DNA from 4 places in the Pantoea sp. X-Soil-TKNS-1207 genome. Region 2 is predicted to be linked to each of the others. Evidence: predicted binding sites of a transcription regulator. Region 2 holds the regulator's gene; each other region holds the start of a gene.
The links. Region 2 encodes PurR, which represses purine synthesis genes. Its sites were predicted from a motif close to CANGCAAACGTTTGCNTG; they were not measured.

Region 1 (7,546 bases), 1.3 Mb from region 2:
AACAGGCCGCACGATTATTACTGGTGGATGACGACCCAGGTTTGCTTAAGCTGCTCGGTATGCGCCTCAGCAGCGAAGGCTATCAGGTGGCGACCGCGGCCAGCGGGCCGGAGGCGTTACGCCATCTGCAAAAAGAGAAGGTCGATCTGGTGATCAGCGACCTGCGTATGGATGAGATGGACGGCCTGGCGCTGTTTAGCGAAGTACAGAAGCGCCATGCCGGCCTGCCGGTGATCATCCTCACCGCGCATGGATCGATCCCGGAAGCGGTCTCCGCCACCCAGCAGGGCGTGTTCAGTTTTCTCACCAAACCGGTGGATCGCGATGCGCTGTACAAAGCCATTGATGAAGCGCTGGCCCAGCGTGCGCCCGCCAGCGATGACGGCTGGCGTGAATCTATCGTCACGCGTAACCCGCTGATGCTGCGGCTGCTGGAGCAGGCGCATATGGTGGCGCAATCTGACGTCAGCATTTTGATTAATGGCCAGAGCGGTACCGGTAAAGAGGTGCTGGCGCAGGCGATCCATGCCGCCAGCCCGCGCGCCAGCAAGCCTTTTATCGCCATCAACTGCGGCGCGCTGCCGGAACAGTTGCTGGAATCGGAGCTGTTCGGCCACGCCAAAGGGGCGTTTACCGGCGCGGTGAGTTCACGCGAAGGGCTGTTCCAGGCGGCAGAAGACGGCACGCTGTTCCTCGACGAAATTGGCGATATGCCGCAGGCGTTGCAGGTGAAGCTGCTGCGCGTGTTGCAGGAGCGCAAAGTGCGCCCGCTTGGCAGCAACCATGATGTCAGCATCAATGTGCGCATCATTTCGGCCACCCATCGCGACTTGCCGAAAGCGATGGAGAAAAAGAGTTTCCGTGAAGATCTCTACTATCGCCTCAACGTGGTGAACCTGAAGATCCCAGCGCTGCACGAACGTGCCGAAGATATTCCGCTGCTGGCGAACCATCTGTTGCGTCAGTCGGCGGATCGCCATAAACCTTTTGTGCGCAGTTTCTCGGTCGATGCGATGAAGCGGTTGGTGGGTGCCAGCTGGCCAGGTAATGTGCGCCAGTTGGTGAACGTGATTGAACAGTGCGTGGCGTTAAGCACCTCGCCGGTGATCGGCGACGCGCTGGTGGAACAGGCGCTGGCAGGTGAAAACACCGCGCTGCCGACCTTTGTGGAAGCGCGCAACCAGTTCGAGCTGAATTATCTGCGCAAACTGTTGCAGATGACGAAAGGAAATGTCACCAATGCCGCGCGTCTGGCTGGACGCAACCGTACTGAGTTTTATAAGCTGCTGTCGCGCCATGAACTGGACGCCAGCGATTTTAAAGAGTAGCTTTCTGCCGCAGCGTACGCCCGGAAAGCAGGAGATCGTCCTGTTTTGCCGCCACCGATGGCTCTGAGCCAGCGGCAGCGGCAGGAACACTTATACTATCTGTTACCCGTCCGGCCACGGAGGGAGTGAAAAAAGGATCTGACATGAAAAAGATCGATGCAATTATCAAACCATTTAAGCTCGATGACGTACGTGAAGCGTTAGCGGAAGTTGGCATCACCGGGATGACGGTTAGCGAAGTGAAAGGGTTTGGTCGCCAGAAAGGTCATACCGAACTGTATCGCGGTGCCGAGTACATGGTCGACTTTCTGCCGAAAGTGAAAATCGAAATGGTGGTGGGCGACGATATCGTTGATACCTGCGTTGAGACCATCATGAAAACCGCGCAGACCGGTAAAATTGGCGACGGTAAGATCTTCGTATTCGACGTAGCGCGCGTGGTACGTATCCGTACCGGCGAAGAGGACGAAGAGGCGATTTAATCGCGCTTTGAGATTGATAAAAGGCCCGCAACGCTCCGCGCTGCGGGCTTTTTCTTTTACAGCACCTTATGCGGGCCGAAGACTTCGTAGTGGATGCGCGCGGCGTCAACGCCGGCATCCAGTAACTGACGCGCGACAAACTGCATAAACGGCAGCGGACCACAGATCCAGAACTGGCGATCGGGATGACTCAGGGCGGCGGAGACGCTGGCTAAATCCATCAAGCCCTGGCTATCGTAACGCCCGTTGTCGTCAGCGGAGGGCTGGCGATACCAGATATGGCTGCTGAAGTCCGGCAGGCGCGCGCCCAGCGTTTTGACTTCATCGGCGAAGGCGTGCTGGCTGCCACTCTCAGCTGCATGTAGCCAGTTCACCGCCGCCGGATGCGGGTCTGCGGCCAGCGCGGCCAGCATCGCCAGCATTGGCGTCTGGCCAACACCGGCAGAAATCAGCGTCACGGGGGTCTGTGGCGCCACCTGCAAATAGAAATCACCCGCCGGTACTGCGCACTGCACCACATCGCCCACCTGAGCCTCGTCATGCAACCAGCCGGATACGGCGCCTTTATCTTCTCGTTTCACCGCAATGCGATAGCGCTGGCCATTGGGTTGATGGGTCAGGGAATACTGACGATGTTGCAGATGTCCCGCGCTATCCGGCCGCAGGCTGATCGCCAGGTACTGGCCGGGCAGAAAATCGGCTACCGCTTCACCATCCACCGGTTCCAGCTCGAAACTTTTAATCACGCAACTTTGTGCATCAATGGCGCGAATGCGGAAATCACGCGCGCCGCGCCAGCCGCCGGTTTTTGCCTCAGACTGGCGATAAATCGTCTCTTCACGCTGAATAAACACCTCCGCCAGCACGCCATAGGCCTTACCCCAGGCCTGCAACACCGCGTCGCCCGGATTCAGCAGCTCCTCGATGCTCGCCAGCAGGTTTTCACCCACAATGGCGTATTGCTCCGGCTGAATATTCAGGCTGACATGCTTCTGGGCGATTTTTTCCACCGCTGGCAGCAGCACGTCAAGGTTCTCCAGGTTGCTGCCATAGGCGCAGATGGCGTTGAACAAGGCTTCACGCTGGCCGCCACTGCGCTGATTGTTCATGTTGAACACATCTTTCAGTTCCGGGTGCCGCGTCAGCATACGCTGATAAAAATGACCGGTGAGCTGCGGGCCAAGTTGGGCGATAGCGGGCAGGGTAGATTTGATGGTGGCGATGGTTTGCGCATCGAGCATGGTGAGACCCTCATTGCATTTTAAAAAATGTATTTTAAATGCATCTTATTATCGAAGCGCAACGGTTGTAAATCACCCTGAATGCTCAGGGATATCGGATTTCAGATGGAGCCTGGCTCGCAAACCTGAAATTTTTTCCGCATCATCCTGAGGAAATATCGTGATTCTCTGCGTTGCAAAAATGCGTAAAAAACCCGTTCCAGCGCCATGCCAATCGTTTGCGTAAAAAGAGGGGATTGCTGCTACCGTCACCTGACAAAACGGTTTACACTGTGGGCCTTCGCCCCTTAGCGGGGCTTAAACTGCCGTTAAAAAAGTTGCTGAGTCAGGAGATGCGGATGTTAAAGCGTGATATGAACATTGCCGATTATGATGCCGAGTTGTGGCAGGCGATGGAGCAAGAGAAAGTGCGTCAGGAAGAGCACATTGAACTGATTGCTTCTGAAAACTACACCAGCCCACGCGTTATGCAGGCGCAAGGTTCACAGCTCACCAACAAATACGCGGAAGGGTATCCGGGCAAACGCTACTACGGCGGATGTGAATACGTTGATATCGTTGAACAGCTGGCGATCGATCGCGCTAAAGCCCTGTTCGGCGCAGATTACGCCAACGTGCAGCCGCACTCCGGTTCTCAGGCGAACTTCGCTGTTTACACCGCGCTGCTGCAGCCGGGCGACACCATTCTGGGCATGAACCTGGCGCACGGTGGTCACCTGACCCACGGTTCACCGGTTAACCTGTCCGGTAAGCTGTATAACGTGGTGCCGTACGGCATCGATGAAACCGGTAAAATTGACTACAACGAACTGGCTGAGCTGGCGAAAACCCACAAGCCGAAAATGATCGTTGGTGGTTTCTCCGCTTACTCAGGTGTGTGTGACTGGGCCAAAATGCGCGAAATCGCTGACAGCGTTGGCGCGTGGCTGTTCGTTGATATGGCACACGTTGCCGGCCTGATCGCCGCTGACGTCTATCCGAACCCGGTTCCTCATGCGCATATCGTGACCTCGACCACCCACAAAACCCTGGCGGGTCCGCGTGGCGGCCTGATCCTGGCGAAAAACGGTGACGAAGAGCTGTACAAAAAACTGAACTCCGCGGTATTCCCTGGCGGTCAGGGCGGCCCGCTGATGCATGTGATTGCCGGTAAAGCGGTAGCGTTCAAAGAAGCGATGGAGCCAGAGTTCAAATCGTACCAGCAGCAGGTTGCTAAAAACGCGAAAGCGATGGTGGAAGTGCTGCTTGAGCGCGGCTACAACATCGTTTCTGGCGGTACTTACAACCACCTGTTCCTGATTGACCTGGTGAGCAAAAACCTGACCGGTAAAGAAGCGGATGCCGCGCTGGGCCGTGCCAACATCACCGTCAACAAAAACAGCGTACCGAACGATCCGAAAAGCCCGTTCGTGACCTCCGGTATCCGTATCGGTACTCCGGCTGTCACCCGTCGTGGTTTCAAAGAAGCCGACGTTCGTGAACTGGCTGGCTGGATTGCGGATGTGCTGGACAACATCAACGACGAAGCGACCATCGAGCGCACCAAACAGAAAGTGCTGGATATCTGCGCACGTCTGCCGGTTTATGCCTGATAGCGTTTAAGTACACTAAAGTAGAAGGGCTCATGTTCATCATGAGCCCTTTTTTATGGAACTTACTCAGCCAGCTGCGATATTATCAATTTGTCTCGGAGCTTAACTTAAGAACATTGGCAGCTGACTTTCTCCTCAGCTTATCAAGTTTTTTTTATACTCATCTTTATCTGCAAATCTGAGCAAACCTAAATTTTCGTTACGTGTAAGCTTTGGTTTCTGGTCAGAGTTTTCGTACCAGTTCGAAAATTTCCTCATAACCCGACCATCCATCCTCATGTAATATATCCTATATTTGGTGTTGACTTTTTAGTCGGAAGTTTGATGCTATATGTTTGATATTACAAAGTCTGAAATTACCCTTAAAACGTCAGTAGCTTTCTTCGCATTAGCGGACGAGGAAATTAAAAAATGAGAAAAGGTTTCTTTTCAAATGCGGAAAAAACAAATATATAAAAGAGTGCCTGGAAAAGCGCCTGGAAAAGTATGTGAAGGTGAACTATATATATTTGGTGATGAATAAAAAGAACATGGATGAGATGATATTTATCAGCGATTTTCCTGATGAGATAGCTGATAACTATCTTAGTAATAAATATCAAAACGTCGATCCCGTTATTATTAATGCGTTAAATAGATTTTCCTCTTTCTCCTGGGATGAAAACCTGAAGATTAACTCCATGTGGACAGTGAAGCGAATTTTTGAAAAGATAAAAAGCCACAATATTACACGCGGTCACGCTTTTGTTCTTCATGACCATAATAACAACCTGGCAATGCTTCTGTTTTACATAGATAAATTTTTGACGGCTGAAGTTGATGATATTATCAATAAACATACAGATGAGCTTCAGGGAGTATTGATTTACATCCACGAAATGTTACTCGATGTCTACAGGGAAGAAAATAAAACTGATGAGAATGTGCTCTCTTCCCGTGAGGCTGAAATACTTTACTGGTGTAGTAAGGGGAAAACTTATTCTGAAGTGGCCAGTATCCTGAGTCTTTCCGTTAGTACAATCAAGTTCCACATGGGACATATTGTCAAAAAAATGGGCGTAAAAAATGCAAAACATGCCATTAGCTTAGGAATTGAACTCAATGTTGTTTCCTCTCCATCAATGAAATAAATGTAATCTATTATATTGATATGATATTTTTCTGATTTTTTAACAAATGTATCCCATGCCTTTTATGCGTAATTTATTGAAATAAAAAATAATAAAAACAATGTGCTGCATAAGATCAAAAATAGTGGTGTTGCTTGTGATATCACCTCAGGGGATAATTTAGCAGATGTCGCTTGGTGTTTGTGTTTTGAATGGAATTGTTTAAGTTTACTCATTATTTTTTTTGGGTGGAAATAAAAGGATTTAACAATGAACTGTAGGCACGCTAAGGAATCAGAGCTGGATGAGGTATGTGATCTTCTGGCTGAGGAGTTTTATAACGATCCTGTACATGAAGCTTTGTTTAGTGAGCCGGAAGAACGTATCGATATGTTGCGTAATTACTTTCGCATTTACCTTGAACTAGCCATAAAACGTGGCGGTGTTCTGCTTGCTGAAAACAATGTGGGGGTTTTGGTCTATTTTAGGCCCGAAGCTTTGGGTAAGAGTGAGGAGGATTTTTCCATAATTGATAATCACATACGAGAAGTATGTGGTTCTTACTATTCAATAGCAGCTGTATATACACAGGGCCTGGAGCATTACCATCCCCAAACACCTCCTCATTACTACATCCCTCTTATTGCCATAAAGCGTTTGTTTCGTGGAGGAGGTGTACTGACTGATTTATTCAACACATTACACGCTATGGCCGATAATGATAAATTCCCTTGTTATCTGGAGTGTACAAGGTTTAGCACTCGTTCCCATTTCAGGCGATGGGGGTATCATGATGCCGGCCCTCCATTATGTATTGAGGGTTTTCCTGAACTCTTTCCACTATGGCGCGAACCTCAATAAATGGTTTGTTGATTGATACAATTCCGTGGTGGTAAGGAGATAAATCAGTTTGGGTGTCTCCCGTCCTGCCAATCAGGAGATACCCAGCTTCCTCATAGCGATCTGTCCCTGCTGCCTGACCCAATCGCTTGAATCTATATTCTTTCCGGTCAGGGGCTCATTATCGTTATCTGGAATAAGTACGCTGGTCACATTAGCTACCGCTTAGGCGTAACTCCAGATGCGAATGCAGGACGCACTATGATTGCCCCAAAGCCATCCTTTTTTATTGCCGTGATTCAACTGGCACCAGATGGCAGGCTACGCGCTGGCCATGCGATTTCACCGCAAGAACAGGCCGCTCGGTGCGGCAGCGATCGGTCACATAGGGGCAGCGGGTATGGAACCGACAACCGGCAGGGGGAGACAGCGGGCTGGGTAATTCGCCAGTCAGGCTGACGTTTCTGCCACGATCGGCTGGGTCCATGCTCGGTGCCGCGCGCAGCAAAGCCTGGGTATAAGGATGCAGCGGCCGGTTAAACAGCGTTTCAGTGTCGGTAATTTCCACCACCTCACCGAGATACATCACTGCCACACGGTGCGAAATATGCCTGACCAGCCGCAGGTCATGAGCGACGAACAGCACCGTCAGGTTGAGCTTCTGCTGTAAATCCAGCAGCAGGTTAACCACCTGCGCCTGCACAGAAACATCCAGCGCTGAAACCAGTTCATCAGCAATCAGCACCGTTGGCTCCACCGCCAGAGCACGGCTGATACCAATCCGCTGACGCTGGCCGCCGGAAAACTCATGGGGAAGTTTGTCGATGGCATCGAGCGGCAGTCGCACCAGCGCCATCAACTCACGGATACGTGCCGGAATCGCCTCTTTCAGGCACATCTTGTGTACCGACAGCGCCTCGGTCAGCATTTGTCCGACGGTCATCCGCGGGTTCA
Region 2 (7,546 bases):
TGGAGCGTTACTTTGTGCAGCATTTGCAGCTGGTTGAGCGTCAGCTTAATCAACCCGACACCCCGGCGCGAGAGCGTTTTCTGCAACATTTCCGCGCGGCAGAGACGCTGTTTATCGAACGCGGCCATATCATGGGTTGCCTCGGCGTAAAGCTGTCCGCAGAGGTGTGCGATCTGTCGGAGCCGATGCGTGATGCGCTGCAATATGGCGCAAATGCGGTGATCGGCGCCTACGCGCGTTGTCTGGCTGAGGTGGCGACAGAACAAACGCTGCCCTACGGGCAAAGCCCGCAACAGCTGGCTGAGCGCTGCTATTTGCTGTGGCTCGGCGCCAGTTTGCAGAGCAAAATTTCACGGGAATCAGGCCCGATAAGCCTGGCGCTCGATACTATCGAACAGTGGCTCAGTCGCCACTGATTTTAAAAACCGCAGTCTCTAGTCGACCGGTCTAATACAGGAGTCATTATGGCGAGCAAACAGCTGTTCTCCCCACTTAAAGTTGGTGCGATTACCGTACCTAACCGCGTTTTTATGGCCCCTCTGACGCGTTTGCGCAGCATTGAGCCGGGCGATATCCCTACTCCGTTGATGGCCGAGTATTACCAGCAGCGTGCCAGCGCCGGGCTGATTATCACTGAGGCAACGCAGATTTCTTTCCAGGCGAAAGGTTATGCAGGTGCACCCGGTCTGCACACGCAGCAGCAAATCGCCGCGTGGAAAGTGATTAACGAAGCTATCCACGGCGCGGGCGGTCATAGCTCGGTTCAGCTGTGGCATACCGGTCGTATCTCTCATCATAGCGTGCAGCCGCAGGGTCTGCCGCCGGTCGCGCCTTCCGCACTGGCTGCGGGTACGCGCACCTCGCTGCGTCAGGCTGACGGCACAGTGTATCGTGAAGATACTTCGCTGCCGCGTGAGCTGAGCGTGGCGGAAATCCAGCAGATTGTGGCGGATTTCGGTCAGGCCGCGGCCAACGCGCGTGAAGCTGATTTCGATCTGCTGGAGCTGCACTCGGCGCACGGTTATCTGATGCACCAGTTCCTGGCACCGGATTCCAACCAGCGCACCGACGAATACGGCGGTTCGATTGAGAAACGCGGCCGTTTCGCGCTGGAAGTGGTTGATGCTGCGATTAAAAACTGGTCTGCCGACCGTATCGGCATCCGTATTTCTCCGATTGGTTCTTTCCAGAATCTGTCGAACGGCCCGGATGAAGAGGCCGCGGCGCTGTGGTACATCTCCGAGCTGGGCAAACGTAAACTGGCTTACCTGCACCTCTCCGAGCCGGACTGGGCGGGTGGTCAGCCTTATAGCGATGCTTTCCGTGAGAAAGTGCGCGCGCTGTTCCCTGGGGTGATCATCGGTGCCGGTGCCTACAGCGTGGAAAAAGCGGATGACCTGATTCAGCGCGGCCTGATTGATGCGGTCGCCTTTGGCCGCGACTTCATCGCCAACCCGGACCTGGTCGAGCGCCTGCAACAGGACGCGCCACTGAACCCGCAGCGCCCGGAGAGTTTCTACGGCGGCGGTGCCGAGGGTTATACCGACTACCCCAGCCTGTAATAAAAACCCGACTGCCGCACCGGATGTGCGGCAGTGCTGTTTCTTCAGGGCGTTAACTCGCTATACTTAGCGTTTGTGTCATTCCCTGATGACTTTTAAAAAGAGGATGTTATGCGTTTACTTCACACCATGTTACGCGTTGGCGATCTGCAACGTTCTATCGATTTCTACACCCGTGTGCTGGGTATGCGCCTGCTGCGTCAGAGCGAAAATACCGAATACAAATACACCCTGGCTTTTGTTGGTTACACCGAAGAGAGCGAAGGCGCGGTGATTGAACTGACCTATAACTGGGGTGTTGACAGCTATGACCTCGGCAACGCCTACGGCCACATCGCGCTGGGCGTGGATGATGTTGCCGCGACCTGCGATCGTATCCGCAACGCCGGTGGCAAAGTGACCCGTGAAGCTGGCCCGGTTAAAGGCGGCACCACGGTGATTGCTTTTGTTGAAGATCCGGACGGCTACAAGATCGAGCTGATCGAAAACAAACATGCCGGACACGGCATCGGCAACTAAGCCAGCCTGCCAGCCTGCGCTTTTGCCGGCTGGCACTCCTCATCTGCTGCACCCTCTCGCGATTTTTGCCATAATGCGCGCTGCCCCATTTATTGCTATGAGATCCTGATGTCTGAATCGAACGCCTTAAACGCTCTCCATCAACGCTTTCGCGGCTTTTATCCCGTGGTCATCGACGTCGAAACCGCCGGTTTTAATGCGAAGACCGATGCCCTGCTTGAAATTGCTGCGACCACACTCAGGATGGACGAGGACGGCTGGCTGCACCGCGACGAAACGCTGCATTTCCATGTCGAACCTTTTGAAGGCGCGATTCTGAATCCTGACGCGCTGGCGTTTACCGGGATTGATCCCAGCAACCCACTGCGTGGCGCGGTGAGTGAATACGACGCCCTGCATGCAATTTTTAAGATGGTGCGCAAAGGCACCAAAGACAGCGGCTGTAATCGCGCGATTATCGTGGCGCACAATGCCACCTTTGATCACAACTTTCTGATGGCAGCCGCAGAGCGCGTCGGCCTGAAACGTAACCCGTTCCATCCGTTCGCCACGTTTGATACCGCCGCATTAAGCGGGCTGGTGCTGGGTCAGACGGTGCTGGCAAAAGCCTGTAAAGCGGCGGGCATGAATTTCGACAGCACTCAGGCGCATTCCGCTCTGTATGACACCGAGCAAACGGCCATTCTGTTTTGCGAGCTGGTGAACCGCTGGAAACGGCTGGGCGGCTGGCCGCTGCCGTACAGTGACGATGAGTCGGCAGACGACGCCGAAGAGTGACAAAAAAAAGGCCGACGATTGTCGGCCTTTCTCATTATTCTGCTTCTTTATACTTCTCAGCAGTTTCTTTGATCAGCGGCAGGAGTTCACCACGCTGGAACATCTCAACGATGATGTCGCAACCACCAACCAGCTCGCCATCAACCCACAGCTGCGGGAAGGTTGGCCAGTTGGCGTATTTCGGCAATTCAGCACGGATATCCGGGTTCTGCAGGATATCAACATACGCGAAGCGCTCACCGCAGGCAGACAAAGCCTGTACCGCCTGGGCAGAGAAACCGCAGCTTGGCAGTTTCGGCGAACCTTTCATGTACAGCAGGATCGGGTTTTCTGCGATCTGGCGCTGAATTTTTTCAACAGTACTCATTTTTGCCTTCCTTAATCCGTCACTTCGTGTTTGTTTATTGTAGCGACTTCACCCCCGCACTGAAAACGGGATTTTGCATCGCGATGCTGATAATCGCCATGTTTGTTAAGTTCCGGCATGACAAATAACATTTTCATATCATTAATAAGCATTAACCGATTAATAATTAGCAATAATTGTGCTGTGTTAACCGGCTGAAATCGCTCATTTTTGCCCCATATCGAGTCTCGTAACAGATTAATGGAAAAATGCCTTACCTTTTGGAAAAAAAGTGGATTAGAATCATCACGGCACTGATCATTGATCAGATTATTCTAACTTAGCCGCAGGCTGTTTCTTATCAGACTGCTTAACCTGTAACCGGACTATGCGTTTACTTATTACGCTTTTGATACTGGCTTTCGCCCAACTGTTTTTTAATGTGGCTTCTGCTTCCCCGCAGGCGCCCGTCAATGTCAGTTTGCATAAAGCAGATAAAAAGAGTGCGCGCGAAGATGAACGTCGCAAACGACGTCCGGTGAAAACCAGCACGAAAAAATCCCGTCTGGCCAGCGTTCAAAAGTTAAGACTGAAAAAACAGCCGAAAACCGAAACCGCACTACACAAAACCACCAGCAAAAAATCCCTGCTGAAACAATCGTCGAAGAAAAAATATGGTCATCAGCGTCTGGCGAAAAGAACGTCCGAGCTGGATGAGGATACTGGCGATCTCACCACCATCAAAATGAGCAAGTCACACCGTCAGCGCTACCAGAAAGCGCGTGAAACGGCGATGAATAAGCTGATGGGACAGATTGGCAAACCCTACCAATGGGGCGGCACGTCACCGCATACCGGCTTCGATTGCAGCGGCCTGGTGTGGTATGCCTACAAAGATCTGGTGAAATACAAATTCCCGCGCACCGCGAACGAGATGTACCACCTGCGCGATGCGGCACCGATTAAGCGCGATATGCTGGAGAAAGGGGATTTGGTGTTCTTCCGCATTAACCATCGCGGCACCGCCGATCACGTTGGGGTTTACCTCGGCAACGGCAAATTCATTCAGTCACCGCGTACCGGTAAAGATATTCAGATCAGCGCGTTAGGCGAGGATTACTGGCAGAAGCATTATGTCGGCGCGCGGCGGATGATGACGCCAAAAACCATTCGCTAAACATGAGATCGAAAAAAAGCCGGACACTGATTTTCAGGTCCGGCTTTTTTTATTAATGAAGGATCGCGGTGAAGCTGAACACGATGATCATTAGCAATGCGCCAACCGTAGTACCCAGCGCCAGTTTCAGGTCTGTACTCATCACAACTCCTTAGTCACATTAATTGAAGGGTTAATGCGATTTTCGCACAGCGCCCGGTAAAAATCTCGTCTTATCCGCGCCAGCTTGCTAGAATCGCCGCCTTTCGTTGCGCAACAGATTTTGCGCACGCTGTGTTTGCGGCAAGATGAAGCGATATTGACTGATAGTTAACGCCTTTTTCAGTCCTTAATGCCCCCAAAATCGGGGCGCAAAACCATTAGCAGACGCAAACGTTTAACAATATACTTATCAGTAAGTTGCGATAAGCCCGGGAGTACCATTTTCATGGCAACAATTAAAGATGTGGCGAAACGCGCCGGTGTCTCCACCACCACCGTTTCGCATGTCATCAACAAAACGCGTTTTGTCGCGGAAGAGACGCGTAACGCCGTATGGGAAGCGATTAAAGAGCTGCATTATTCGCCGAGTGCCGTGGCGCGCAGCCTGAAAGTCAACCACACCAAAACGCTGGGGCTGCTGGCAACCTCCAGCGAAGCGCCCTATTTTGCTGAAATTATTGAAGCGGTGGAAAACCACTGTTTCGATCGCGGCTATACGCTGATTCTCGGCAATGCGCATAACGATCTGCAAAAGCAGCGGGCCTATCTGTCGATGATGGCGCAGAAACGTGTCGATGGCCTGCTGGTGATGTGTTCTGAATATCCCGACGACCTGCTGACCATGCTGGAAGAGAACCGCAATATCCCGATGGTGGTGATGGACTGGGGTGAGTCGCGCGGTGATTTTACCGATACCGTACAGGACAACGCTTTCCAGGGGGGCTATCTCGCCGGTCGTTATCTGATTGAGCGCGGCCACCGCGACATTGGCGCGATCCCCGGTCAGATGGAACGCAACACCGGTGGCGGCCGCCATGCCGGTTTTCTTCAGGCACTGAATGAAGCAGGCATCACCGTGCGCCCTGAGTGGATTGTGCAGGGCGATTTTGAGCCGGAATCCGGCTACCAGGCGATGCAGCAGATCCTTAACCAGAAGCAGCGCCCGACCGCAATCTTCTGCGGTGGCGACATCATGGCAATGGGCGCCATTTGCGCCGCCGACGAGATGGGTTTGCGCGTGCCGCAGGATATTTCCGTGATTGGCTATGACAACGTGCGCAACGCCCGCTACTTTACCCCAGCGCTGACCACGGTCCACCAGCCCAAAGCGCAGCTGGGCGAGAAAGCGCTGGAGATGCTGCTCGATCGCATTACCAGCAAGCGTGAAGATCCGCAAACCATCGAAGTTCAGCCGACATTGATTGAGCGTCGCTCAGTGGCTGACGGCCCGTTCCGCGACTATCGCCGTTAAGCAACGGTTTCGCTCAGCCATTCGTGGTTGAGCGTCTCTGCATCGCCAAGATAGGCCAGCAACCAGCCCAACGCCGGAGAGGCGCGCTGTTCTGACCAGCTGACGCAGCAAGGGCTGTCCGGAAACGGCGTTGGCAGCAGCAATTCGGTTAAGCCGCCGCTGTCCAGCAGCGGCCGGGCTAAATGACCTGGCACCATCCCCACGCACAGCCCGGCCAGCAAGCAATCCAGCCCGGTCTCCCATTCCGGCACCACCAGGCGACGCTGATTATCCAGCGTCCAGGTCATGCGGCGCGGCAGCGCCCGCGAGGTATCCTCCAGCACCAGCGACGGCCAGGCGCGCAGTGTCTCCTCATCCAGCAACGCGCTATTCGCTAACGGATGATCGGGGCTGACAACGCAGCGCCAGTTAAGCGCCCCCATATCCTGAAAGGCAAAACGTCCCCCCACCGGAATCGCCTGGGTGGCACCAATCGCCACATCAACCCTGCCGTCCGCCAGCGCATCCCAGACGCCATTAAACACTTCGTAGCTGATAATCAGCTCCATATCGGGAAAGTGGCGATAAAAATCTTTCACCAGCTGCCGGGTACGTTGCGGTTTAACGATACAGTCAACCGCAATGCTGAGCTGACCACGCCAGCCATTGGCCAGCTGCTGACACTGACGCCGGGTGGCCAGCATTTTTTTGATAACACCGCGACCTTCGCGCACAAAATGCTCGCCCGCAGCGGTCAGCACCACTTCCCGATGCTGACGTTCAAACAGCGGCACCGCCAGCCAGGTTTCCAGCTGACGGACCGTATAGCTGATGGCAGAAGGTACGCGGTGCAGCTCCTGCGCGGCTGCGCTGAAACTGCCGGTACGCGCCACGGCATCCACCACCTCAAGGGCATATTCTGACCACATTTTTTTGCCTGCAAATTTTTTGATAGCACTTTGCAAATATTAGCGTTTCACAAAGGCCGCCGCACCCTTTTACACTCCCCCGCGTTCAACCTGCCAAAAGAGAATTACCATGTTGTCATCAAAAGGATTTCTACCCTGGCTTGCGTTACTCAGCATGCTGGGCTTTCTTGCTACGGATATGTATCTGCCTGCATTTGGTGCTATGCAGCAGGATTTTGCCACCGCACCCGGCACCATCAGTGCCAGCCTGAGCCTGTTCCTGGGCGGATTTGCCTGTGCGCAGGTGTTCTGGGGACCCCTTTCCGATCGTTTCGGCCGTAAGCCTGTTCTGCTGGCGGGATTAGTGATTTTTGCCCTTGGCTGCCTTGGCATGTTGTGGGTCACGGATGTACGTCTGATGCTGGCCCTGCGTTTCGTGCAGGCCGTAGGCGTGTGCGCTGCCGCAGTGAGCTGGCAGGCGCTGGTGGTGGATCGTTATCCGCGCGCGCAGGCGAATAAGGTGTTCGCCACCATTATGCCGCTGGTAGCGCTCTCTCCCGCGCTGGCTCCGCTGTTAGGTGCCTGGCTGATGGGCCATTTTCACTGGCGCAGTATCTTTGTGCTGCTGACGCTGATCACTGTCGTGCTGTTGATAGGTACCCTGAAACTGAGCAGCCCTGCCCGTTCCAGCGCGGCGCGCGTTGCGCAACCCGGCTGGCTGAGTTTACTGGCTTCGCGGATTTATAGCGGCAACGTGCTGATCTACTCCGCCTGTTCCGCCAGCTTTTTTGCCTGGCTGACAGGCTCGCCGTTTATCCTCGCCGA
Region 3 (7,546 bases), 1.5 Mb from region 2:
AGACCAGCGATCCTTGTTCGCTGCATACCCTGCCGCGCTGGAAGAACACGGTGATCAAGCCCAATCACGGTTCCAATATGGTGGAGATCCTGCTGGAAGAACCGGATGCGCTGAAGAAGCAACAGATTATCAGCAACTGTCAGCGCTGGCTGAAAACCGACTTTGCCAATGAGGCGCGCGAGATTCACTATCGTTACATCAAACCGCGCATTCTGGTGGAGCAGTACATTGGCGACGGTAAAACCGCGCCGATTGACTACAAGTTCCATATGTTCAACAAGCGCGATGGCAGCTTTGAGTATGTCCTGCAGGTGATCTACAACCGCAGCAACCCCCTGTTGTCGATGAACTTTTATGTGAACAATTTGAATGAGGCGTACCACAAGATTCGTGATACCGGGCTGGATATTTCGCCGCAGATGGCATCATTGCAACACGCGCTCGCCCTGAGCAAAAAACTGGCCAGTGATTTCGATTATGTACGCGTTGACTGGTATATCCACGAGCAGCAGATCTACTTTGGCGAGCTGACATTTACGCCGGGTGCCGGGCTGGTAACCGGACTGGATCGTGGGTTAAATCAGATGATGGGTGATATGTGGATTCAGGACCGTCTCGGTGCGCAGACGCCGGGCGTCACGGTAACGGATGTCAACATCCCGGCCGTATTGAAGAAAATTTGAAATCACACAGCAAAATAAAAAACCCCGCAATGCGGGGTTTTTTATTGGGAAAAAATCAGGGCATTGGCCAGTCAGCAGGGGTCTGGCTCATCACCTGTACAAAGGCGTTTTTGCTGATTTCCATGAAGTTGTTCAGATTTTCCATACTCAGCGTGATGCCCATCAGGCCGGTGACAAACCAGCAGGACATACCCAGGCCGATTCCGCCGCACATCAGCGCCATCACATGGTGGCTGTTCTGACGTAAACGAATTTTCAGGGTGCTGGCGAAAAACATCATTACCGCGCTCAGCAATTCCCAGCGCATCACGATAAGACTGGTGGTTAAAGTAGCCATCTGCAACAAACCTCTATGAATCAGTAACATCCCTGACACTCATCGGACATCACTGGCGGCAGTGAAGGAAGGTCAGGGAGGCCCTTCAGCCGTCGTATAACGCATTATTCTGTGACTTGGGTCACATTATATCATTCGATTTGAAAGTTTGAACAAAATTTATACCTGGTATGGTAGAAAAAAATTTATCGTCAGGATTGTACGATTTTTAATCGCGGCACAGATAACGCGCAAAAGAAGACAGCGACACGAATTATCGCGCGCATGGGGGCAGGGTACGGAAAAGGTGCGCCCGCAGGGGGCGCGCTGAAAAGGTTAGCGGACCGGGCAGCACTCGCCGGTGGTGCGCTGGGTAAAGCTGGCCATATTCTCGCTGCAATCAAAGCTCACCAGACGCGGACGCTGAATCATCGCCTGGCGGCGCATGGTGTGGCGATAAGCCGTCGGGGTTTGCGAGAACTGACGACGAAACACACGCGAGAATGTCTGCTGAGAGTCGTAACCGTATTGCATAGCGATATCAAATACCGGTCGCTGCGTCTGACGCAACGCTTCTGCGGCCAGCGTCAGGCGGCGTTCGCGGATATAACCACCCAACGTCTGTTTCGTCACGGTACGGAACATACGTTGCAGGTGCCATTTTGAATAACCTGATTTGGCCGCCACTTCATCAATCGACAGGGTCTTATCCAGATTCTGATCGATCCAGTTAGTCAGTGAATGAATGATTTCCTCTTGCATCATAACCACCTCCCTCTGAGTAGAGATTCGAAGTTTCAATGGGGAGCGAGTATAATTCCTCAAGTTAACTTGAGGTAAAGGGCCAAATGAAAAAAGAACGCAACTATCCCAAACCGGTGCTGACGCCGGGTGAAGTGGCAAAGCGCAGCGGCGTGGCGGTCTCGGCGCTGCACTTCTACGAGACCAAAGGATTGATCTCCAGCACCCGCAACACCGGCAATCAACGCCGTTACAGCCGTGACGTGCTGCGGCGTGTCGCCATCATCAAAATCGCGCAGCGCATCGGAATTCCGCTTGCCACGGTGAGCGACAGCCTGATGCACATGCCGGCTAACAAACGTATGTCGACGCAGGCGTGGGATGCGCTGACGCAGCACTGGCGCGAGGAGCTGGATAAACGCATCGAAACGCTGACGCGTCTGCGCAACGATCTTGATGGCTGTATCGGCTGTGGCTGTCTGTCGATGCGCGATTGCCCGCTGCGCAACCCCGGCGACCGGTTGGCCGAGCAGGGTTCAGGCGCGGTATTGCTGGATCCGGAACAGGACGAGCAGAAACGCTGACAGGCCTTCATCTATACTTGGCGGGTCAATCCACTGGTCGGGAAGCCATGATGATCACTGTTCACCATCTTGAAAATTCGCGTTCGCATCGGGTGCTGTGGCTGCTGGAAGAGCTGCCGGTGCCTTACCAAATCAAGCGCTATCAGCGGGAAAACACGCTGCTGGCGCCAGACTCATTGAAGAAAGTCCATCCGCTGGGCAAATCCCCGGTGATCACCGATGGCAATCGCGTGGTGGCAGAATCCGGCGCGATCCTCGAATACCTCGAAGCGAAATATGACACCGAATATCGGCTGAAACTGTCGGACGAAGAGGCGCAGATTCAGGCACGTTACTGGCTGCATTACGCCGAGGGTTCGCTGATGCCGCTGCTGGTGATGAAGCTGGTATTCAGCCAGCTGGGGAAAAAGCCGGTGCCCTGGCTGCTGCGTCCGGCCGGTCGGGCGCTGAGCGCCGGGATTCAGAAAGCCTGGCTGAACAAACAGCTGGCGCTGCACGGCAGCGTTATCGAGCAGCATCTTAGTCAGCATCCCTATTTTGCCGGTAATCGCTTCAGCATTGCCGATATCCAGATGAGTTTTCCGCTGCTGGCGATGCAGGCGCGTAGCGGCCTGCGCGAGATGCCTGCCAGCCTGCGCTGGCTGAGTGAAATGCAGCAGCGTGCTGCCTGGCAACGGGCGATTGAGCAGGGTGGGCCAATTAATTTCAGCGGCTAAATCAGCCGGTCAGGTTGCGCAACAGCGGTTTCATCTGGTTGCGCAACGAAAACGGCATCAGAAATGTCTAATCTTTCCAGTCAGTTCCGTCTCATCATCTTCTTCGGTCGGGCAGAGTAACTACGTTGCATTTCTGTTATGCGATGAGGAATATCCTGTGTCTGTGCGGATTAGCAGTTGAAAATCTCAGGACAAAGGCCGGATAATCGTTTGCCTTTTTTCTGCGTCCCCCTTTATGACCAGAGATACGCGGCCACGTAAACGTTTGCTTTTCCTCTCCCTCAGAGAGGTGCGCACCAGGATGGCGGGCAAACGACGGCCGTGCGGCCACTCACAACACAAAAATGCAGAGGATTACTTATGTCTGGCGAATCTCGCCCGGCCAGTGGAAAACTGGACGCCTGGTTCAATATTTCAGCACGCGGCAGCAGCGTGCGTCAGGAAGTGCTGGCGGGGCTAACCACCTTCCTGGCGATGGTTTATTCCGTCATCGTGGTACCGGGGATGCTCGGCAAAGCGGGCTTCTCCCCAACGGCGGTGTTCGTCGCCACCTGCCTGGTGGCAAGTTTCGGTTCGATCATCATGGGCCTGTGGGCCAACCTGCCGATGGCGATTGGTTGTGCGATTTCGCTGACCGCGTTCACGGCATTCAGCCTGGTGCTGGGTCAGCACATCAGCGTCCCGGTGGCGCTGGGTGCGGTGTTCCTGATGGGCCTGCTGTTTTCGTTTATCTCCGTCACCGGCATTCGTGCGTGGATCCTGCGTAACCTGCCGATGGGCGTGGCGCACGGCACCGGTATCGGTATCGGCCTGTTCCTGCTGCTGATTGCGGCCGATGGCATTGGTCTGGTGGTGAAAAACCCGGCTGCCGGTCTGCCGGTGGAACTCGGCCACTTTGCCTCCTTCCCGGTGATCATGTCGCTGGTCGGCCTGGCGGCGATCTTTGGGCTGGAGAAACGCCGCGTGCCGGGTGGCATCCTGCTGACCATTGTGGCGATCTCCATCATCGGCCTGATTTTCGATCCGGCGGTGAGCTACCAGGGGTTGTTTGCCATGCCGAGCCTGAAAGATAGCAGCGGACAGTCGCTGGTGTTCAGCCTCGATATCATGGGGGCGCTGAAACCGGCCGTGCTGCCGAGCGTGCTGGCATTGGTGATGACGGCGGTATTTGACGCCACCGGCACCATCCGCGCGGTGGCCGGTCAGGCCAATCTGCTGGATAAAGACGGCCAGATTATTAACGGCGGTCGCGCGCTGACCACGGATTCGGTGAGCAGCCTGTTTGCGGGTCTGGTCGGTGCTTCACCGGCGGCGGTCTATATCGAATCCGCAGCGGGCACGGCGGCAGGCGGCAAAACCGGTCTGACGGCGATTGTGGTCGGTCTGCTGTTCCTGGTGATCCTGTTTATGTCACCGCTGGCATATCTGGTGCCGACCTACGCGACCGCGCCAGCGCTGATGTACGTCGGTCTGCTGATGCTGAGCAACGTGGCGAAAATCGATTTTAATGATTTTGTTGATGCCATGTCTGGCCTGCTGACCGCGGTATTTATCGTGCTGACCTGCAACATCGTCACCGGCATTATGCTCGGTTTTGCCGCGCTGGTGATTGGTCGCGTGTTCGCCGGTGAATGGCGCAGACTGAACCTGGGCACGGTGGTGATTGCTGTGGCGCTGGTGGCGTTTTACGCCGGTGGCTGGGCCATCTGACCTGAAATTATCCTGAAGTCCGAATTTTTCGCTTTCCTTGCTCTGCCGCACGACGGGCTTTCCCGCCGTGCGGCATTTTGTTTTACACTTTCCAGCGCAACAACATCGCTTTAACGATAACGATTCGCCTAAGGAAAGCATGGAAATCTTCTTTACCATTCTCATTATGACGCTGGTGGTTTCTCTCTCCGGTGTCGCGGCGCGTATTCTGCCGTTTCAGATCCCGCTGCCGCTGGTGCAGATTGCGGCCGGTGCAATGCTCGCTGTGCCAACATTTGGTCTGCATGTTGATTTTGACCCCGAACTGTTTCTGGTGCTGTTCATTCCGCCGCTGCTGTTTGCCGACGGCTGGAAAACACCCATCAACGAATTCCTCCATCACGGGCGCGAGATTATCGGCCTGGCGCTGGTGCTGGTGCTGATCACCGTTGTCGGCATTGGCTATCTGATTTACTGGCTGGTGCCGGGCATTCCGCTGATCCCGGCCTTTGCGCTGGCGGCGGTGCTGTCGCCGACCGATGCGGTGGCGCTCTCCGGCATCGTCGGGGAAGGGCGCATCCCGAAAAAAATCATGTCGATTGTGCAGGGCGAAGCCCTGATGAACGACGCCTCCGGCCTGGTATCGCTGAAATTTGCCGTCGCCGTGGCGATGGGCACCATGGTGTTCAGCTGGGGCGGCGCCAGCGTCGAGTTTCTTAAAGTGGCGATTGGCGGCCTGGTGGCCGGTGTCGCGGTATGCTGGCTGTATGGCCGCTCGCTGCGCCTGCTCAGCCGCTGGAGCGGTGACGATCCGGCAACGCAGACGGTGCTGCTGCTGCTGCTGCCGTTTGCCTCCTATCTGATTGCCGAACACCTCGGCGTCTCCGGCATCCTCGCGGCGGTGGCGGCGGGGATGACCATCACCCGTTCCGGCATTATCCGCCAGGCGCCGCTGGCGATGCGTCTGCGCGCCAACAGTGTCTGGCAGATGCTGGAGTTCGTGTTCAACGGCATGGTGTTCCTGATGCTCGGCCTGCAACTGCCGGATATCCTCGAAACCTCAGTCGCGCAGGCCAATGCCGATCCGAATGTGGAGCTGTGGATGCTGTTCACCGACATCGTGCTGGTGTACGGCGCGCTGATGGTGCTGCGTTTTTGCTGGTTGTGGGTAATGAAACGCATCAGCCAGCGTTTCCTGAAGAAAAAGCCGATGGAATTCTCCAGCTACTCGCTGCGTGAGCTGCTGATTGCCTCCTTCGCCGGGGTGCGCGGCGCGATTACGCTGGCCGGTGTGCTGTCGATCCCGCTGTTCCTCAGCAACGGGGAGCCGTTCCCGGCGCGTTATGAGCTGGTCTTTATCTCCACCGGGGTGATTCTGTTCTCGCTGCTGGTGGGCGTGGTGCTGCTGCCGATGCTGCTGCGCGGCATGGAAAGCACCGAAAAATCCAGCCATCGTCGCGAGTTGCAAAGCGCGCGTGCCGCGATGGCCGGGGTGGCGATCGAGAGCCTGCATAAGATGGAGCAGCGGCTGGAAAATGACAGCGAAGAGAACATCGATCCCGAGCTGTTGAAGGAAGTCAGCCTGCGGGTCATTGGCAACCTGCGTCGCCGCGCCGAGGGGAAAAACGATCTGGAGCACGCGCTGTTTGCGGAAAACCTGGAGCGCCGCTTCCGTCTCACGGCGCTGCGTGCCGAACGCGCCGAGGTTTACCATCTGCGCGCCACCCAGCAAATCTCCAACGAAAGTATGCAGAAACTGCTGCGCGATCTCGACCTGCTGGAAGCGCTGCTGATCGAGAAAGAGGAGTAACCGGCGCGCCGCGGCTTATACCGACAGCCGCGGCGCGTTGTCCGGCCAGTGCTCACGGCAGCAGGCAATCCACGCCTGGGCGCTGCGCGACAAATAGCTGCCTTCACGCCAGATCAAACCCAGGCTCCACTTCAGTTCCGACTCCAGCGGCAGCCACAGCAGCGATTGCTTATCCAGCCGCTGACAAATCGGCTCCGGCAGGATCGCCAGCCCCATCTCCGCCTGCACCATCGCCGCCAGAAAATCCCACTGCCCACTGCGTACCGCGATATTCGGGGTTAAGCCGAGGCGGTGAAACGCCTTCATCAGCTGGCGATTGAGGGAAAACTCTTCGTTGAAAATCAGCAGCGGATGTTCCGCCAGCTCGGCCAGCGCCAGATGGGTACGATTCAGCCACGGTGCGGTGCGCGGCAGCAGCACGCAGAGCGGGTGATGCATCAGTTCCAGCGTGTTGAGGGGCAAATCGGGATCGACCGGCAGCGCGGTCAGCGCGATATCGAGGCTGCCCGCCAGCACCGCCTGCTGCACCGTCAGACCGCCGAACTCGGCAATTTTCAGCTCAACACCGGGATAGCGGCGACGGAACGCGGAAATCGATCCGGCAATCTGCATCCCCACCATCGGCGGAATACCGAGCCGCAGCTCGCCGGTCTTCAGTTGGTTGATATCGCCGATCTCGGCTTCCAGCTGGTGAAACTCCTGCAAAATCGCCAGCCCGCGCTGATACACCGCCTGCCCGCTGTCGGTGAGATGCAGCTTGCGCCCATCGCGCAGCAGCAGGGTACAGCCCAGCTCCTCTTCCAGCTGGCGCAGCATTTTGCTGATGGTGGGCTGGGTGACATAGAGCTTCTGCGCGGCGCGGGTGAAGCTTTGCTGGCGCACCACTTCGGTAAAGTAGCGCAGGGCGCGGACGTCCATAAAAGTATTCCTGATTGGCATAGATTGAATAATATTAATTCATTTTTTTCACACTCTGCCTGCGTTTTATACTGTGCACCTGATTTAAT
Region 4 (7,546 bases), 1.3 Mb from region 2:
ACGTCGAGCGGCATATCGATCGGTTTGTTGTCGAAATGCGTGTCGTCGAGGCTCAGGTGGAGTTCTTCGGTGGCTTCACCGATCACCGCATAAGGTGCGCGCTCGCGCTTACACAGCTCGTCAAACAGCGCCAGTTTCTCCGGGGCCACCGCCAGTACGTAACGTTCCTGAGATTCGTTACACCACACTTCCAGCGGGCTCATGCCTGGCTCATCGCTCAGCACATCGCGCAGATTGAAACGGCCACCACGGTCGCCGTCGCTCACCAGCTCCGGCATCGCGTTGGACAGACCGCCCGCGCCGACGTCATGAATAAACAGAATCGGGTTGGCCGTACCCAGCTGCCAGCAGCGGTCGATCACTTCCTGGCAACGACGTTCCATTTCCGGGTTGTCGCGCTGCACCGAAGCGAAGTCGAGGTCGGCATCAGACTGGCCAGACGCCATCGACGAAGCAGCACCGCCGCCCAGACCGATATTCATCGCCGGGCCACCCAGCACGATCAGCTTAGCGCCAACTACAATTTCGCCTTTCTGCACATGATCGGCACGGATGTTACCGATGCCGCCAGCCAGCATGATCGGCTTGTGATAGCCGCGCAGTTCTTCGCCGTTGTGGCTGTTAACGCGTTCTTCATAGGTACGGAAGTAGCCGTTCAGAGCCGGACGACCAAATTCGTTGTTAAACGCTGCGCCGCCCAGTGGGCCTTCGGTCATGATGTCCAGCGCGGTGACGATGCGGTCAGGCTTGCCGAAGTTCTCTTCCCACGGCTGTTCAAAACCAGGAATACGCAGGTTGGAGACCGAAAAGCCGACCAGGCCAGCTTTCGGCTTCGCGCCACGGCCGGTTGCGCCTTCGTCACGGATTTCGCCACCGGAACCGGTCGCAGCACCCGGCCACGGTGAAATCGCCGTCGGGTGGTTGTGGGTTTCCACCTTCATCAGGATATGGGCTTCTTCCTGATGGAAATCGTATTCGCCTTTTTCCGCATCGGCGTAGTAACGGCCGACTTCAGAACCTTCCATCACCGCCGCGTTGTCTTTATAGGCAGACAGCACGTAATCCGGCGTTTGTTCGAAGGTGTTTTTGATCATTTTAAACAGCGACTTCGGCTGTTTTTCGCCGTCGATAATCCAGTCGGCGTTGAAAATTTTGTGACGGCAGTGCTCAGAGTTCGCCTGCGCGAACATATAGAGTTCAATGTCGTTCGGGTTGCGGCCCAGTTTGCTGAAGGCGTCCAGCAGGTAGTCGATTTCGTCATCGGCCAGCGCCAGGCCCAGCGTGGTGTTGGCCTGCTCCAGCGCCTGACGGCCACCGCCCAGCACATCAATGCTTTTGAGCGGCTGCGGTTCATGGTGAGCGAACAGCTGCTGCGCATCGTTGAGATCGACAAACACCGTTTCCATCATGCGGTCGTGCAGCAGGCTGGCGAGAGTTTGCCACTGCGCTTCGGTCAGCTGCGGTGCCTGCACGTAGAACGCCATACCGCGTTCCAGACGACGTACCTGCGGCAGATCGCAGTTGTGAGCGATGTCGGTCGCTTTGGAAGACCAGGGCGAAATGGTGCCGGGGCGCGGCGTCACCAGCAACAGACGCCCTTGTGGCGCATGTTCGGCGAGAGACGGACCGTATTTCAGCAGACGTTGCAGGCGGGCTTTTTCGTCCGCGCTCAGCGGCGCGCTGACATCGGCAAAATGGACGTACTCGGCGTAAATATCACTCACCGGCAGATGAGCGTCCTGAAAGCGGGTCAGCAGTTTGTTTACACGAAATGCCGACAGGGCGGGCGAACCACGCAGAATTTCCATCATTAAAGATCTCTCGTCTTCGAAGCGCCGGGCGACGCTTCATTGGGCGCAACAGGGAAAACGGGGCGTATTATAGAGAAACAGCACCGGTTACGAAACCGTTTGCGCAGAATTTATGACTCACCGGATTTGCCTGAAATTTGCGCAAATCTTGCTATAAAAGTTGCTCCGACTCGCTTTGTTGCGCAAAATGCCCTTCGCTCTGGGAGTTCAAAGAAGATCAATACTGCCTTTTAAAGACAGAGGCCTTAGAGCCAGCGAGAGACAACTATTTGAAACGCCTGAAAATAAACTATCTGTTTATCGGTCTGATCACCGTGCTACTTGCGCTGGCACTGTGGCCGTCGATCCCCTGGTACGGGGGTGGCAAAGACGCGATATCGCAGATCAAATCACGGGGAGTGCTGCGCATCAGTACCGTTAGCTCCCCGCTGACTTACTACACCATCAATAATGCACCAGTCGGTATGGATTACGAGCTGGCAAAGCGCTTCGCCGATTATCTTGGCGTCAAACTTCAGGTGACGGTACGCCCGAACCTGAGCGACCTGTTTGACGATCTCGATGATGGTAAAGCAGATTTGCTGGCTGCGGGCCTGATTTACAATAACGATCGCATCGCCCGTTACCAGACCGGACCGAGCTACTACTCGGTGTCGCAACAGCTGGTGTACCGCATTGATAAGCCTCGGCCGAAAAACCTTGGCGATCTGAAAGGCCGCCTGATTGTGCAGTCCGGATCGGCGTACCTGTCAACTTTACGTTCCGCTAAAGCTGACCGCTATCCCGATCTCGACTGGTCCATTGCTACCGATCTGGGGCAAAAAGCGCTGCTGGAAGCGGTAGCGGATGGCAAACTGGATTACACCGTCGGTGATTCTGTCACTATTGGTTTGTTACAGCGTATCCATCCCCAGCTGGCGGTCGCCTTTGATATTACCGACGAAGAACCGGTCACCTGGTATCTGCCGCGTAATGAAGAAGATGACAGCCTGAATGCGGCTATGCTCGACTTCTACAGCCAGATGGGTGAAGAAGGCGCGATGGCGCGGCTGGAGGAGAAGTATCTCGGCCACGTCGGCACCTTCGATTATGTCGATACCCGTACTTTCCTGCGCGCCATCGACAGCACGCTGCCGGATATCAAGCCGCTGTTTGAAAAGTATGCCAGCAGCATCGACTGGCGTTTGCTGGCGGCGATCTCCTATCAGGAGTCACACTGGAATCCGCAGGCGACGTCGCCAACCGGCGTGCGCGGCATGATGATGCTGACGCGTAATACCGCCGATAGCCTCGACGTGAATGACCGTCTCGACCCTGAGCAGAGCATCCGTGGCGGTAGCGAGTATCTGCAACGCATGATGGAAAAAGTCCCCGCCACTATCCCGGACGATGAACGGATCTGGTTTGCGCTGGCGGCTTACAACATGGGGTACGCCCATATGCTGGATGCGCGCAAGCTCACCGCCAAACAGGGCGGCAATCCGGATAGCTGGGCCGATGTGAAACTGCGACTGCCGATGCTGAGTCAGAAGCGTTATTACGCCCAGACCACTTACGGCTTTGCCCGCGGGCATGAGGCATATAACTACGTCGAGAATATCCGTAAGTATCAGATAAGCCTGGTGGGTTATTTGCAGGAGCAGGAGAAGCGGCTGGCACAGCAGTCAGCGCTGGAAGCCGAACTGGGCGCCGGTTACCCGGCAGTCGAACCGAAAATTGCGATGAATTAACCTTCGCCGCGCTGCGCCTGACGCAGCGCTTTCTTTTGTTCGCGGCGCATACGGAAAAAATCGCTCAGCATCGCCGCGCACTCCCCGGCCAGCACGCCAGATTCAATCTGGATTTGATGGTTCATGCCCGGATGACCAATCACATCCAGCAACGATCCGGCCGCGCCGGTCTTTTCATCCTTCGCGCCATATACCAGACGGGTAATCCGGCTGTGTACCATCGCACCGGAACACATCACACAGGGTTCCAGCGTGACATACAGGGTGGTATCGAGCAGGCGATAGTTCTCCAACACTTTACCGCCCTGGCGCAGCGCCATGATTTCGGCATGAGCCGTGGGATCATGCTGACCAATCGGCCGGTTCCAGCCTTCGCCAATCACCGTATCGCCCTGCACCAGCACTGCGCCGACCGGCACTTCACCCTGCTCCCACGCGATACGCGCAAGACGCAATGCGTGACGCATCCAGTATTCATCAGTTTGTGGGTTCACCGGGCAACTCCTGCGGGCAACAAAGGCGGCGCATTATAGCGAAATCGAGATGTTATTCCAGCTGCTGTAGGTCGCCACGCGGCGTGACGCGCCAGCGATGCTGACAAAAGAACAATAATGGATTGTCCTGCTTGCTGTCGCTGTAGCCGCTGTAGAGCTGGAGCGGCGTGCCGATTTTCTCCTCCAGCTGCGCCACTTTCTCATGACCGAGACAGCGCATCGCCAGCACGCGCCCGCCGCGACCGGGTTTCATCTGGCTGGCGATCAGCTGCACGCGCGGCAGAAAAGCTGAATCGAAATAGACCTGTTCCACCAGTGACTGCGGTGAACCGGTTATCAGCCAGACATCCGCATCATCGCTGCTGAGATAATCCGTCAGCCGCTGCTGTACCACCGGAAACGCGGTGACGCGCTGGCGGAACCAGCGGGCAAAATCGGCTTCGCGTTGCCGCAGACGTTCTTCGCTGTGACCAAAGGTGATGGCCCACAGCAGCAGGCTCATTGGCCAGCGCGCAGCACGGCCCTTAATCAGCATTCCCACGCCAATCACCGGCAGCAACGGCACCACCAGCAGCAGGTTCAGCGGCTGGCGCTTCAGCAAATAACGCATAAAGGTGCCAAACATATCCTGTTGATGCAGTGTGCCGTCGAGATCGAAAAACACCACGCGTCGTTGTGTACCCTTAGTCAAACCACCCTCCTTTATGTTGCCTGCTCTACAGTGTAGCCAGCATCAGCATCCTGGGCGAAAGCCGTCATTTTTAATTCCAATGACTACAATGCCAGCTGAATAGTTTATTCTTATTGTCGGCAGGCTGTCATGCGAGATCCCCTGCCATTGAGATCGGGTTAATCATGCATTTCGTACTACTCAGAAAGATGGATTAAGGATCGGACATGAGTTCATTGCTGCGAATTCGTCAGCTCTATCCGCGCCTGGCGCTTAATGAGCGTCGGCTGGCGGATTTTTTGTTGTCGCAGCCGGACCGGGCGCGGCATCTGAGTTCGCAAAAACTGGCGGAAGAATCAGGTGTCAGCCAGTCCAGCGTGGTCAAATTTGCCCAGAAGCTGGGCTACAAGGGATTTCCGGCATTAAAACTGGCGCTCAGCGAGTCGCTGGCAGACAGGGATGCGATTACCGTGCATAACCATATCCTTAGCGATGATCCGCTGAAAGTCGTGGGAGAAAAGCTGCTGGCGGAGAAAATCTCGGCGATTCGCGCCACGCTGGATATCAATAGCGAAGAGATGCTGCTGGAGACGTTGCAGTTGCTGAAAAATGCTAACCGCATTCTGCTGGTCGGCATTGGTGCATCGGGTCTGGTAGCGAAAGATTTTTCGTGGAAGCTGATGAAGATCGGTATCAACGCGGTTGCCGAGCAGGATATGCATGCGCTGCTGGCCAGCGTTCAGGCGATGGCGCCGGGCGACGTGCTGCTGGCCATCTCCTATACCGGCGAGCGCCGCGAGATCAATCTGGCCGCGCAGGAAGCGGCGCAGACCGGTGCGGATGTGCTGGCGTTTACCGGGTTCACCCCCAACACCCTGCAACAGTGCGCGACCCATTGCCTGTACACCGTCGCCGAGGAGCAAAGCACGCGCAGTGCCGCGATCTCCTCCACCAGCGCACAGCTGGCGCTCACCGACCTGCTCTTTATGGCGTTGGTACAGAACGATCCGGAACGCGCTTCCAGCCATATCCGCCACAGTGAAGCGTTGGTGAAAAAGCTGACCTGAATCAGCCAGAACGAAAAAGGCCGCTAAGCGGCCTTTCTATTTATTTCGATCGGGTTTGGCAGCACGGCACGCTTCGCGGCTATCACGCTGTAAATCCACCAGACAGGATTCACACAGCGTCGGATCGCTGGCCCAGAGTCGCTGCCACCAGTATTGATGCTTGCCACAACTTTCGCAGCATCGGCTACCGCGGAAAAGTTTCATTTTGCTGCTCGTGGATTTAACCAACGCCACCACCATAACGGACGCCAATATTTTCTGATTTTCGGTGCAGTTGTTGGACGGCGATTAAAACTTTTCACTTTAACCCAGCCAAAGTTTAGAAACATACGACTGTGACCAAACTCTTTACCAAAAAAAATACACGCATTCTTTTTACGCTGATCGATCGGTGTGTTAACAATAAGATCGCGCACTAAACTATGGTAACTTTTTTTGCGGTCGAGGTCACGTTCATAACACCATACGCTCGCTGGTATATAACCTTGCCACAAACCCTGATACTTCTGGTATTTAACGAATCGATAATCTTTAGCACCATAATTGCCACAATATTCCTCGCCATAACCGTAACAACGCAGGAAACGGGCGCGCCTCATAAAAAAAGATTAGCGTGACCTTTATATAACCTGCCATCCGCCCGCTTAGGACGCAGTTTGAAGAGATGTCGCCCCGGATTAGCGCAATCAGCCAGATGCTGTAACGTGGCGGCGGGGAAGCTGCGGTCAGGGTCCGACATCAGAATCTTGTCCGATTTGGCAAAAGTTACCCCAAGGTTACGCGCGCCATCCTGATTCCACATAATATCTGTGGCAATACGCAACCCGGTTAAATTTAAATGCAACGCGGGTATGTCCCAGGCAATCAGTGAACAGTCATCCACAATAATAAACGCGCTCCACTCTAATCATTGCGTCAGATAAGTTTCATACTGCTTTAGTCACGATACGACGGAATCAATGGATTCCTGATTGCAGTAAAAGTGCGTGATATAACTCAAATCAATATACGATTTGTCGTCAGAGTAGCGGTTATTAATGAGCTTATCTATTTTATTCATTGCAGACGGAATCAGCGTTCATCGATGTGAAGCAAAGGCTAACGCAGAATATCGGCCGTCCTAATATTGGATAGCCTGAAAAATTGTTGCTATTGCCGACTGGCATTTAATTAAAGGACTTCACAAATTACTTATGAAGTTTAAATGAAAAGATTGCCGCAGCGCACCTTGCGCTAGCGCAAACGTCATGCAGAAAAAGCGGCGGCTCGCGACTGAATTATGATAAGGTGCGCGCCATTGTTGACCGCCCCTTACCCAGATACTGAACGGACCATGGCTTTACTGATCACCCAGCGCTGCATCAATTGTGACATGTGCGAACCTGAATGCCCCAATCAGGCCATCAGCTTAGGCGATGCGATCTATGAAATTGATGCTGAACGCTGCACCGAATGTGTCGGCCATTATGATGTGCCAACCTGTCTGAGCGTGTGCCCGATCGACAACACCATTATTCCTGATCCACAGCACCCCGAAACTCGCGAAGCGCTGTGGGAGAAATTTGTGGTGCTGCACCACTAACTTTCGATAATCACCGTCGCGCAGGCGTAGTGGCGCTCATCGGCCAGCGTGACATGCACATGCTGCACGCCAAGCTGACTGGCGATGTCCGCCGCATTCAGAAAGAAACGTAACCCCGGTTTACCCAGCGCATCGTTGTAGACTTCAAACTGATTGAACGCCAGCCCACCGCGAATGCCGGTGCCAAAGGCT

Region 1: the regulator PurR is predicted to act here: its motif matches at 3,259-3,276, upstream of glyA (serine hydroxymethyltransferase).
Region 3: the regulator PurR is predicted to act here: its motif matches at 3,295-3,312, upstream of AC6I8V_RS01735 (NCS2 family permease).
Region 4: the regulator PurR is predicted to act here: its motif matches at 1,900-1,917, upstream of purL (phosphoribosylformylglycinamidine synthase).

What each region holds. Positions count from the first base shown of each region.
Region 1 is NZ_AP035958.1:3,239,033-3,246,578, reverse strand. It holds gene glrR (two-component system response regulator GlrR) at 1-1,328, shown strand, start outside; gene glnB (nitrogen regulatory protein P-II) at 1,472-1,810, shown strand; gene hmpA (NO-inducible flavohemoprotein) at 1,867-3,051, opposite strand; gene glyA (serine hydroxymethyltransferase) at 3,390-4,643, shown strand; gene AC6I8V_RS15110 (helix-turn-helix transcriptional regulator) at 5,132-5,773, shown strand; gene AC6I8V_RS15105 (hypothetical protein) at 6,023-6,613, shown strand; gene AC6I8V_RS15100 (ABC transporter ATP-binding protein) at 6,879-7,546, opposite strand, start outside.
Region 2 is NZ_AP035958.1:1,934,439-1,941,984, reverse strand. It holds gene AC6I8V_RS09150 (TetR/AcrR family transcriptional regulator) at 1-416, shown strand, start outside; gene AC6I8V_RS09145 (alkene reductase) at 465-1,562, shown strand; gene gloA (lactoylglutathione lyase) at 1,674-2,081, shown strand; gene rnt (ribonuclease T) at 2,190-2,858, shown strand; gene AC6I8V_RS09130 (Grx4 family monothiol glutaredoxin) at 2,893-3,225, opposite strand; gene AC6I8V_RS09125 (C40 family peptidase) at 3,593-4,381, shown strand; gene cydH (cytochrome bd-I oxidase subunit CydH) at 4,434-4,523, opposite strand; gene purR (HTH-type transcriptional repressor PurR) at 4,809-5,834, shown strand; gene punR (DNA-binding transcriptional activator PunR) at 5,831-6,742, opposite strand; gene punC (purine nucleoside transporter PunC) at 6,852-7,546, shown strand, end outside.
Region 3 is NZ_AP035958.1:390,732-398,277, forward strand. It holds gene AC6I8V_RS01710 (ATP-grasp fold amidoligase family protein) at 1-683, shown strand, start outside; gene AC6I8V_RS01715 (YjcB family protein) at 739-1,020, opposite strand; gene soxS (superoxide response transcriptional regulator SoxS) at 1,336-1,764, opposite strand; gene soxR (redox-sensitive transcriptional activator SoxR) at 1,848-2,324, shown strand; gene AC6I8V_RS01730 (glutathione S-transferase family protein) at 2,375-3,040, shown strand; gene AC6I8V_RS01735 (NCS2 family permease) at 3,401-4,750, shown strand; gene AC6I8V_RS01740 (Na+/H+ antiporter) at 4,890-6,539, shown strand; gene AC6I8V_RS01745 (LysR family transcriptional regulator) at 6,555-7,457, opposite strand.
Region 4 is NZ_AP035958.1:3,251,562-3,259,107, forward strand. It holds gene purL (phosphoribosylformylglycinamidine synthase) at 1-1,811, opposite strand, end outside; gene mltF (membrane-bound lytic murein transglycosylase MltF) at 2,081-3,541, shown strand; gene tadA (tRNA adenosine(34) deaminase TadA) at 3,538-4,035, opposite strand; gene yfhb (phosphatidylglycerophosphatase C) at 4,088-4,726, opposite strand; gene AC6I8V_RS15165 (MurR/RpiR family transcriptional regulator) at 4,933-5,772, shown strand; gene AC6I8V_RS15170 (hypothetical protein) at 5,809-5,976, opposite strand; partial or broken gene AC6I8V_RS15175 (glycosyltransferase family 2 protein) at 5,973-6,832, opposite strand; gene AC6I8V_RS15180 (YfhL family 4Fe-4S dicluster ferredoxin) at 7,106-7,354, shown strand; gene acpS (holo-ACP synthase) at 7,351-7,546, opposite strand, start outside.